DNA from 3 places in the Paractinoplanes rhizophilus genome. Region 2 is predicted to be linked to each of the others. Evidence: riboswitches for the same ligand, from Rfam matches in the RefSeq annotation. Region 2 holds a riboswitch; each other region holds the start of a gene.
What was found. A riboswitch is a leader RNA that binds a small molecule or an ion and turns the genes downstream of it on or off. The one in region 2 is predicted to bind cyclic di-AMP.
Positions count from the first base shown of each region.

Region 1: it holds a riboswitch for cyclic di-AMP, as region 2 does, so the genes downstream of both, ACFQS1_RS09775 (coiled-coil domain-containing protein) here and ACFQS1_RS04720 (C40 family peptidase) in region 2, are expected to answer to the same signal.
Region 3: it holds a riboswitch for cyclic di-AMP, as region 2 does, so the genes downstream of both, ACFQS1_RS01380 (C40 family peptidase) here and ACFQS1_RS04720 (C40 family peptidase) in region 2, are expected to answer to the same signal.

Region 1 is NZ_JBHTBJ010000005.1:144,575-147,838, forward strand. Features, by position in the region: gene ACFQS1_RS09765 (ABC transporter ATP-binding protein) at 1-392, shown strand, start outside; gene ACFQS1_RS09770 (coiled-coil domain-containing protein) at 493-1,506, opposite strand; cyclic di-AMP (ydaO/yuaA leader) riboswitch at 1,511-1,662, opposite strand; cyclic di-AMP (ydaO/yuaA leader) riboswitch at 1,870-2,018, shown strand; gene ACFQS1_RS09775 (coiled-coil domain-containing protein) at 2,024-3,061, shown strand; gene ACFQS1_RS09780 (glycoside hydrolase family 65 protein) at 3,175-3,264, opposite strand, start outside.
Region 2 is NZ_JBHTBJ010000002.1:173,880-177,143, reverse strand. Features, by position in the region: gene leuS (leucine--tRNA ligase) at 1-385, shown strand, start outside; gene ACFQS1_RS04720 (C40 family peptidase) at 443-1,258, opposite strand; cyclic di-AMP (ydaO/yuaA leader) riboswitch at 1,265-1,396, opposite strand; gene ACFQS1_RS04715 (Mur ligase family protein) at 1,832-3,055, shown strand; gene ACFQS1_RS04710 (type 1 glutamine amidotransferase) at 3,085-3,264, shown strand, end outside.
Region 3 is NZ_JBHTBJ010000001.1:317,745-321,008, reverse strand. Features, by position in the region: gene ACFQS1_RS01390 (BlaI/MecI/CopY family transcriptional regulator) at 4-351, shown strand; gene ACFQS1_RS01385 (M56 family metallopeptidase) at 398-1,300, shown strand; cyclic di-AMP (ydaO/yuaA leader) riboswitch at 1,423-1,559, shown strand; gene ACFQS1_RS01380 (C40 family peptidase) at 1,576-2,568, shown strand; gene ACFQS1_RS01375 (MarR family winged helix-turn-helix transcriptional regulator) at 2,721-3,170, opposite strand; gene ACFQS1_RS01370 (epoxide hydrolase family protein) at 3,224-3,264, shown strand, end outside.

The sequences.
Region 1 (3,264 bases), on a different contig from region 2:
GCATGACCCCGGCCGAGGTCAAAGGGCAGGTGCAGGACATCATCGACTTCTCCGGCATCAACGAGCGGGGCGACTTCAGCTCGCTGCCGATGCGGACGTACTCGTCCGGCATGGGCGCCCGGCTGCGCTTCGCGATCGCCGCGGCCAAGAAGCACGACGTGCTGCTCATCGACGAGGCCCTCGCGACCGGCGACGCGAAGTTCCGCAAGCGCAGCGAGCAGCGGGTGCGCGACCTGCGCGCCGAGGCCGGCACGGTGTTCCTGGTCAGCCACAGCGAGCAGTCGATCCGGGACACCTGCGAGCGGACCATCTGGCTGGAGAGCGGCGTGATCAAGGCCGACGGCCCGACCGAGGACGTGATGAAGGAGTACGAGACCTTCGTGAAGAAATGAGGCTTGTTCGCGATCTACGTCGAGCTTCGCATCAGCGCATGTGATGCAAACGGTCTCCACCGTCGCGAACAAGCCTCATCAGGTCTCGTACTCCTGTCGCTCACGGGCGTACCGATAGGTGCACGTGGTTGGTGTGGTCGCTCGACGGGTCGCCGTTGCCCCTCGTGTACGCCTTCCAGCCGCTGCTCGGCAGCCAGATGCGCCGGAACCAGATGACGTACAGCACGCCCAGCTTGCTCGAGTTGTTGATGAAGTAGTTCGCCAGGTTGTTGCCGTACGTCTTGCTGCTGCCGGTCGCCACCCCGCCGAACCCGCCCTTGTCGGCCGCGAAGTCGCAGGCCCGGCCCTTGGGATGCTCGCCGCTGTTCTGCTCGCGGAAGCAGTGCACGTAGTGGGTGAAGCCGTCCGCCTGGGCCTCCCGCATGGCGTGCAGCATGCGCTGGGTGATCCGGCCACCGCTGGTCGGGTCGTCCACCATGCCGCTGCCACCCTGGAACGCGCCGGCGCCCTTGCTGCTGCCGCCGTCGCTGGGCTGCGGGTCGTCCTGGCCGGCGTTGGCCGCCTTGAGCGCGCTCTCGGCCTGGACCTTGCGCTTGGCCATCACGTTGACCTGCTTCTGCTGGTCGCGGATGGTCGCTTCGATCGCCAGCTTGGCCTTGGCCTGGCCGTCGCGGGTGGCCTGGAGGTCGGCCATCACGGCCTTCTCCTTCACCGCGACGGTCTGGAGGGTCTCGGCGCGGTCCAGGAACCCGCCGGCCGAGTCCGCGGTGAGCAGCGCGCTCATCGGGCCGAGCCGGCCGCTCATGTAGGACTGCTGGACGATCTTGTCGAACGCGGCCTGCCGGGGGGCCAGGTCGGTGTCCAGCTGCTTGAGCCGGGCGGTCAGCTCGACCTGCCGCTTCTTGCTCGCGGCCAGCGCGTCCTTGGCCTCGAGGTAACCCTTGGAGGCGGCCTCGAGCTGCTGGATCAGGGTCTTGGAGCCGCCCTCGCCGTCGTCGCCGGTGTCGCCCGGGGCCGCGGCGGCGGGCCCCGCGACCGCGAAGGCCAGGCCGCAGGCGGCCACCAGCATGGCGAGCGTCGCCGCTAATCGCCGGCGGACAGTAATGTGCCGCACAAACTGTTCCTTCCGTCGGCCGCCGACCGAGTTAGCTGACGGGTTCGGGACGGAAGTTCCCTACCACGCCTTCGGCGTGGATTCACCCCAACGCTGAGTTTCCTCAATCGCAGTGGTTCCCCGGCTCGCCTTGCGGCGATTAGGCGGCGATCCCCGGGCGGGGATCGGGACCGACGATACCCACGACATCGATTGATCGACAGATCTCGCACTCCACGCGATCACCGGATAACCGTCTGTCGACTTATTACGGAAAGTGGCCGAAGGATTACCACATTCGCATTTTCCCGGCACTGAACTGTCGCGCGACCTCGGGTAAACTCACCCGCGGCTCTGCCACCGAGGCACCGCCCCCGAGGTGCCGGCAGGCCGCCGCCCAATCGCCGCGAGGCGAGCCGGGGACCCAGGTTTCGCAGGGGTGAATCCGGGCCGAGTCGACAGACGAGGCCCGGTAGGGATCGCTTCCGTCCCGAACCCGTCAGCTAACCCGGTCGGCGGTAACCCGGAAGGAACCTGAATGACCGTACGTCCCCGCCGGTGGCTGACCCTCGCCCTGGCGCCGCTCGTGGCTGCCTCGATCTTCGCGGCGCCCGCCGCGCCCGCGAGCGCCGATCCCGACGATTCGTCGTCCTCGTCGGCCCAGCCCGACGAAAAGGGTGACGAGATCGAGTCGAACGCCACCCTCAACGAGGTCCTCGAGTCGTCGAACCGCAAGTTTGTGCAGGCCAAGGCGGCCGTCGCGAAATCGACCTCGACGCAGAAGAAGCTCGCGATCGAGATCAACCTGGCCGAGGCCAAGCGCGACTCGCTGATTCCCGAGGTCAACGCGATCGCGGCGCAGCAGTACCGCACCGGCCACCTCGGCGCCGCGAGCTTCCTGCTCGGCAGCCAGGGATCGGACGACTTCCTCGCCAAGGCGGTCTCGCTCGAGGAGATCAACGCCCTGCACGACCGGAAGCTGCACGAGCTCAACACGGCGATCGACGAGGTCACCGCCAAGAAGGCGGAGCTCGACGCCGAGGTGAAGCAGCAGCAGACCAACCTGGTCGCGATGAAGAAGCAGAAGGAGGCGGCCGACAAGGCGCTCGCGCTGGTCGGCGGCAAGAGCCTCACCGGCGGCTTCGTCGACGCGGTGTCCAAGCGGGCGGCACCGGCCCCGCGCAACTCCGACGGCGGATTCTCCGCCGAGAAATGCAACGTGAACGACCCGACCACAAGCGGTTGCATCACCGCCCGTACATTGCACATGTACAAAGAGGTGAAGAAGGCGGGCTTCAATCGCTTCGTCGGTTGTCACCGCGACGGCGGCCCGTTCGAGCATCCGAAGGGCCGGGCCTGCGACTGGTCGTTGCAGAAGAGCGGATTCTCGGTCGCGCACAACGCCGACATGAAGAACTACGGCAACGACCTGATGGCGTTCCTGGTGCGCAACGCCGATCGCCTGGGCATCTATTACGTCATCTGGTACGCGCAGATCTGGTTCCCGGCCACCGGCTGGCACGCCTATCACGGCGCGAGCAGCCACAAGGACCACGTACACGTCTCGATGCTTTAAAGAAAAGGGCCCCGCTGGGGGCCCTTTTCGGTCAGTGAGGGTTGTTCGGGGCGGTGGAGACCAAGCCGCTGACGTACGGCGAGGTGCAACTCGAGGCCGGCCCCGAACAACCCTCAGTCCTGCGGCGCCCGGCGGACCGGCGCCCGGCCGGCCGGCTGCGTGGGCGGCGGGCCGACCGGGCCCTGCGGCGGGATCGGCACGGT
Region 2 (3,264 bases):
CACCGCGATCGCCAAGCTGATCGAGCTGACCAACGCGCTGACCCCGCTGCCGGTGGTCTCGCGGGAGGCGGTCGAGCCGCTGGTGCTGATGGTGTCGCCGTTCGCGCCGCACCTGGCCGAGGAGCTGTGGCGCAAGCTGGGCCACCCGGACACGCTGGCCTACGCCGACTTCCCGGTGGCGGACCCGGCGCAGCTGAAGGCGGAGTCGATCACGTACCCGGTGCAGGTGAACGGCAAGGTGCGCGGCCGGATCTCGGTCGCCCCGGAGACCGGCGAGGCCGACGTCCGGTCGGCCGCGCTGGCCGAGGTCGGCGAGGTGCTGGCCGGGCGCGAGCCCAGGAAGGTCATCGTCGTGCCGGGACGTCTGGTCAGCGTCGTGGTGTGACGTCGAGGACGAAAGGGGCGCCCCGCGAACCGCGGGGCGCCCTTTCCGCTTGGTGCGTCAGGCGATTCGGCGTACGACGTAGTTGCTGCCGTACATCTTGTGCTTGCCGACCCGCGCGCCGGTGTGCGGGGAGTCGTACATGTACCCGCTTCCGGCGTAGATACCCGCGTGGTAGCCGTACGAGCCCGAGCGGAAGATGATCAGGTCACCGACCTTCTTGCTGCCCTTGCTGACGGCCTTGCCGTACTTCTGCTGCGAGTTGGCCTTGTGCGGCAGCGACTTGCCTGCCGCCTTCTTGTAGACGTACTTGGTGAAACCGGAGCAGTCGAACCGCTTCGGCCCCGCCGCGCCGTACAGGTACAGCGCGCCCGTGTGCTTCTTGGCCTCGGCCAGGATCCGCGCGCCCTTGTTCTGCCGGACCGTGACGCGGATCGACTTCCCGACGTGGGTGTTGTACGCGCCGTTGCCGATGTAGACGGCGCGGACGCTGACACTTGACGCCGGCTTCCAGTACAGGTTGGCCGCACCGGCAGTGTTGATCTTGGTGGCGGTCTGGTCGACCCACTTGCCACCGCGATAGCCCTGCAGCTTGACCCAGCCGAGCTTGATCGCCGCGCCGGTCTTGGGGTTGTAGTACCGGGCGGTGACCCGGATCTTCTGGCCCTTGTTGATCGTCCGCGAGCTGATCGTGGTGCCGACTCGCGGAGTGGGCTTGGCGGCCGCCGCCTGGGCAGCGGTCACGACGGGGGTGGCGGCACTCGCCGCCGGCGTCGAGATCAGCTGGCCCGCGCAGAGGCAGAGGCCCAGGGACAGCGCGGCGGTTCCGGTGCCGACGGACAGCCGCCGACGCCGGCTCGAACTTTGTTCGTGCACGGTAAGGGAATCCCTCCGGCACGCCTGCGAGGTTAGCTGTCGGGTTCGGGCGGGAAGGATGCCCGGTCGCCGTGGTGGCCGACTTCACCCCGAGGTTGCCCCGTTGCCCGCCACCGGAGCGGGTGGCGGCGGAGCGGACCGGCTGTCTCTCTCGAGAAGCTGTGGGTCCCCCGTCCCTGCCCCCGTATGCCTTTGTGGTCGTGCGTGCTGCGTGGTCGCGACTCCCGGCCCGGGGCAGGGCTCGGCGTGAGCCTGGTCGTCGCGAGCCGGTCCACGGCGGACCGGCCCAACCTTGCTACCTGAAATCTCGCTTGATCGTCGGTCTTGGTCTGATCACGCAGCGTGTTTGGCACAGGGGTTACTGTCCAGTTTGTTAGCTCCCGGAGACAAATGCCATCGCGCATCGTCATGAGCCGCTCACGAACGGTGGAAGGTTACGGGTGAAACACGACACACAAAAAGTGCTTGTAACCCTTTGTCCGCAGGCCAGAGGGCATTCAGTAGACTCCCGGCCGCCAGCAACCGGATGTAACCAACGGGTCGGGTACCCTCGCTCCCGTGACGGACGGCAAGATGCCCCTGCGGGCCAAGGTTGCGACCAGCGTGTCCAAGACCGCGGCGGCGCTCTCCAGGGCCGCGGGACGCGGCGACGGCTCGGTCATCGGCGGATGGCTCGGCCTCAAGATCGACCCCGACCTGCTGGCTCATCTCGCCTCGGGCCGCGCGGTCGCCCTCATCTCGGGCACCAACGGCAAGACCACCACGACCCGGCTCGCCGCGGCCGCGGTCTCGCACATCGGCCGGGTCGCCACCAACTCGTTCGGCGCCAACATGCCCACCGGGCACACGTCGGCGCTCGCCAAGGCCGGCGTCACCCCGTTCGCGGTCCTCGAGGTCGACGAGCACTACCTGGCCCGGGTCATCGACGCCACCAGGCCGCGCGTGGTCGCCCTTCTCAACCTCTCCCGCGACCAGCTCGACCGGGCCAAGGAGGTGGCGATGATGGCGCAGCTGTGGCGCGACGCCCTCGCCGGCCACCCCGAGGTCCGCGTGGTCGCCAACGCCGACGACCCGATGGTCGTCTGGGCAGCCGAGGGCAGCGGCCAGCAGGTCACCTGGTTCAGCGCCGGTCAGCGCTGGCTCGACGACTCGTTCGTCTGCCCGCAGAGCGGCCACCCGATCGAGCGCAACGGCGGCGACTGGTGGTGCGTCGGCTGCCCGCTGCGCCGCCCGCAACCGCACTGGCGCGTCGAGGACGACGGCGTGGTCGACCCGCGCGGCGACTGGCACCTCGTCAAGCTCCAGCTCCCCGGGCAGGTCAACCTGGGTAACGCCGCCACCGCCCTCGCGGTCGCGGCCGAGTTCGGGGTCCGCCCGATCGAGGCCCTGCCGCACCTCGCGACGGTCGCCTCGGTGGCCGGCCGCTACGCCCAGGTCGAGCGGGACGGACGAAACGTCCGTTTGCTGCTGGCGAAGAACCCGGCAAGCTGGCTCGAGGCGTTCGACATGGCGGAGCAGGCACCCACCCTGCTCTCCGTCAACGCCCGGGACCCCGACGGTCTCGACACCTCGTGGCTCTACGACGTGAACTTCGCGCCGTTGCGGGACCGGCCGGTGCTGATCACCGGTGACCGGGCCTATGACCTGGCGGTTCGCCTCGAGGTGAACGGTGTGCCGTTCCGGCACGTTAAGAGTTTTGACGAGGCGATCCAGGCAGTACCGCCCGGCCGCCTCGAAGTGATCGCCAACTACACGGCGTTCCAGGACATTCGAGCGGAGTTGGACCGTGTCAACTGAGCTGGCCCGCGGCGGAAAACAGAAGGAAAATCGTGACTGAGAGCATCTTGCGAATTGTCTGGATCTATCCGGACCTGCTCTCGACGTACGGCGACCGCGGCAACCTGCTGATCCTGGCCCGGCGCGCCGCGATGCGGGGCATCCCGGTCGAGACGTACGAGGTCCGCTCCGACCAGCCCATGCCGTCCACCGCCGACATCTACCTGATC
Region 3 (3,264 bases), on a different contig from region 2:
CACATGGCACTTGGGGACCTGGAACGCGAGGTCATGACGGTTCTGTGGGACGCCGCGGAACCGCTCACCGTGCGGCAGGTGCACGAGTCGCTGAGCCGCGACCGCGACCTCGCCTACACGACCGTGATGACCGTGCTCGACCGGCTGGCCAAGAAATCGGTCGTCGTGCAGCAGAAAGCCGACCGGGCTTACCGGTACGTCCCGGCGCAGTCGCGTGAGGAGATGACCGCGGCCGTCATGCTCGACGCGCTCAGCGCCACCCCCGACAAGGACGCCGCCCTCGCGTATTTCGTCGGGCAACTTTCGCCGGCGGCGTTGCAGGCCGCCATCGAAGCCGCCCGGAAGGGATGATGGCTCGCCGTTCGTGGCCGGGGCGGCGAGCGGGCCGGTGGGGCGGATGACCGCGCTGCTGCTCGGCGCGCTCGGCCTGACCCTGTCGCTGATCGTGCCCGGCCCGCTGGCGCGGGCCCGCTGGCCCGACCGGGCGCCCGCCGCCGCCGTGCTGCTGTGGCAGGCCGTCACCCTGGCCGCCGTGCTCTCCGCCCTCGGCGTCGTGCTCGCCGCGCCCGAGGAGCTGACCCGCGCCGCCGGCTCCGGCAAACCGGTCACCGCCGCCGCGCTGATCGGCGCCCTCGCCGTCGCCGCCGTCATCGTGCTGCGGCTGCTGGTCTCGCTGTGGGGCGTCTCGCGCCGCTCGCGTGCCCGCCGCGCGAAGCATCGGCTGCTCGTCGACCTGCTCGACCGGGCCGAGCAGCGCCAGGAACTGGACGCCGGAAACGTTCGGGTCCTCGCCGGAAACTTGCCGCTGGCGTATTGCGTGCCCGGCCGCGAGACCCGCGTGGTGCTCAGCGACGGCGCGCTGCGCCTGCTCGACCGCGATCAGGTCGACGCCGTCCTCGCCCACGAGCAGACCCACCTGCGCCACCGGCACGAGGTGGTGATGGAGTCGTTCACGGCCTTCTATCGCGCCGTGCCCCGCCCCCTGCGCAGCCGGGCGCCGCTGGACGCCGTCCATGTGCTCCTGGAGATGGTGGCCGACGACGCCGCCAGAAAGCGCACCGGCGCGGCGCCGCTGCGCGGCGCCCTCGAACGCCTGACCGACGCCGTCCCCCTGGCGGAGGAAGTCGTGCCCGAACGGGACTCGCAACGGCGCCGGCTGGACCGCCTGGCGGCCTCGCAACCGCCGTCGCGGGCGCTCACCGCGGTCGCGGCGCTCGCCGCGCTTGCCCTGCTGGTGCTACCCACCGTGATCCTGGTGGTCCCGTGGCTCGACCGCGCGCTGGACGCCTGGCCGCTCTGACCACGCTCGGTAGCGAAAGCCGTGCAGGAAGTTTCCCCGCCGTGGCAACTTCAGTTACCGACATGATCGAGGGTACGGTGGTCGGCGGTCCGGCAGCCCCCCATCGTCCATCCGGCCGATCTGACGGATCACCGCCTAATCGCCGCACGCGGCGAACCGGGGACCCAGGTAGTCGGGGTGAAGCCGCAGTCCCCCTGCGGCCGGGCGCGCTTCCCGCCCGAACCCGTCAGCTAACCCGGTCGGCGGCCAGACGGAAGAAGGGATGACGCACCTACGTGAAACGGATTGGGGCGCGCCGCGCCGCAGTTCTGCGCAGTCTCGTCTGCGCCGCCGCCGCGGTCGGGATCGTTCTCACCGGCCCGTCCGTAGCGCACGCAGCACCCGACCCGGCCACCGTCGAGGCCGAGATCGACAAGCAGTGGAACCAACTCGAGCCGGTCATCGAGCAGTACAACGACGTGCACGGAAAACTGCTCAAGAACCAGGCTCAGCTGAAGAACCTCACCAAGCAGCTCACTCCGCTCCAGGTGCAGGTGGACGTCGCCCTTTCCCAGGTTCGTGGCCTGGCCGTCGACGCGTACAAGCAGGGCGCGCCGAACGCGTTCAACGCCATGATCATGAGTGGGTCGCCCACCGGGCTGACCGACAAGCTGACCTATCTCGATCAGCTTGCCCGGCACCAGCAGGACCAGATCGCCGGTGTCGCGAAACTTCGCGACAAGTACGCCGGCATGAAGTCCGACCTGGACGTGCTGACCAAGTCCATCGCGGCCCGCGATGCCGACCTGGCCAAGCAGAAGGCCGCGATCCAGAAGAAGATCGACAGCCTGCAGAAGCTGCGGATCCAGGCGTACGGCGCCTCCGGCGAGGCCGACGGGCCGTACAAGACCGGACCGTGCCCTGTCACCTACACCAACGACAAGGGCGGCCGTGCGGCGCAGCGGGCCTGCGACCTCATCGGCAAGCCCTACGTCTTCGGTGCCGACGGACCGGGCAGCTACGACTGCTCGGGCCTGACGAAGGCGGCGTGGGCCAGCGTGGGTGTGCACCTCGAGCACTACACGAGGGACCAGTGGAACGAGGGAAGGTCCGTGTCCCGGAGCAATCTCCAGCCCGGTGACCTGGTCTTCTACTACCCGGGAAGCCTCCATCACGTCGCCATCTACATCGGCGGCGGCATGGTGGTGCACGCGCCGCACACGGGCGACCATGTGCGGATGGCGACGATCGACCGGGGTCCGATCGCCGGCTACCGGCGACCGGGCTGAGGTCCGATCGCCGGCGAGCGGCGACCGGGCAGAGGTTCTTCATGACTGTGCCGGCGGGGTTCTGAACCCTGCCGGCATTGTTGTCTCCACACTCGACACGGAAAGTTGCCTCGGCCTCAGCACGTCGCGAGGCCGCAAACCAGCCGCGCGGCTCATTCCATCGGCGGGGGAGACTCCCGAGCCCGGTGGTGCCGGTAGAGCTTTCCCAGCAGCGTCGTCAGCTGCTCGCGCTCCGCGTCGTCGAGCGGCTCGAACACCTCGTCCTGGATCGCGCTGACCTGGCGCGCCAGCTGCTCGGCGCGCTCGCGGCCCCGATCGGTGATCGTGATGATGTTGCGGCGGCGGTCGCCGGGGTTGGGCACCCGCTGGACGAAACCGCCGGCCTCCAGCTCGTTCAGCGCCTTGACCATGTCGCTGAGGTGGATGCCGACGCGCCGGCCGAGATCGGCCTGGCTGGCCGGGCCGCCGGTGGCCAGCGAGGAGAGCACCCGGTAGTGGTAGCCGCGCGCGCCGACATCGGCGAACCGGGCGCTGACCATGCGTCCCGCGTACCCGGCCGTCTGGGTCAGCAGCCAACTCGGCAGGTGCTCCACATGGTCCACGTGATCACCCTAACATTTGTCGTTCTAACGTTAGTCGGACTAACGTTAGCCATATGAACGAATACCGCATTCACGTTGCGCAGGCCGACCTCGA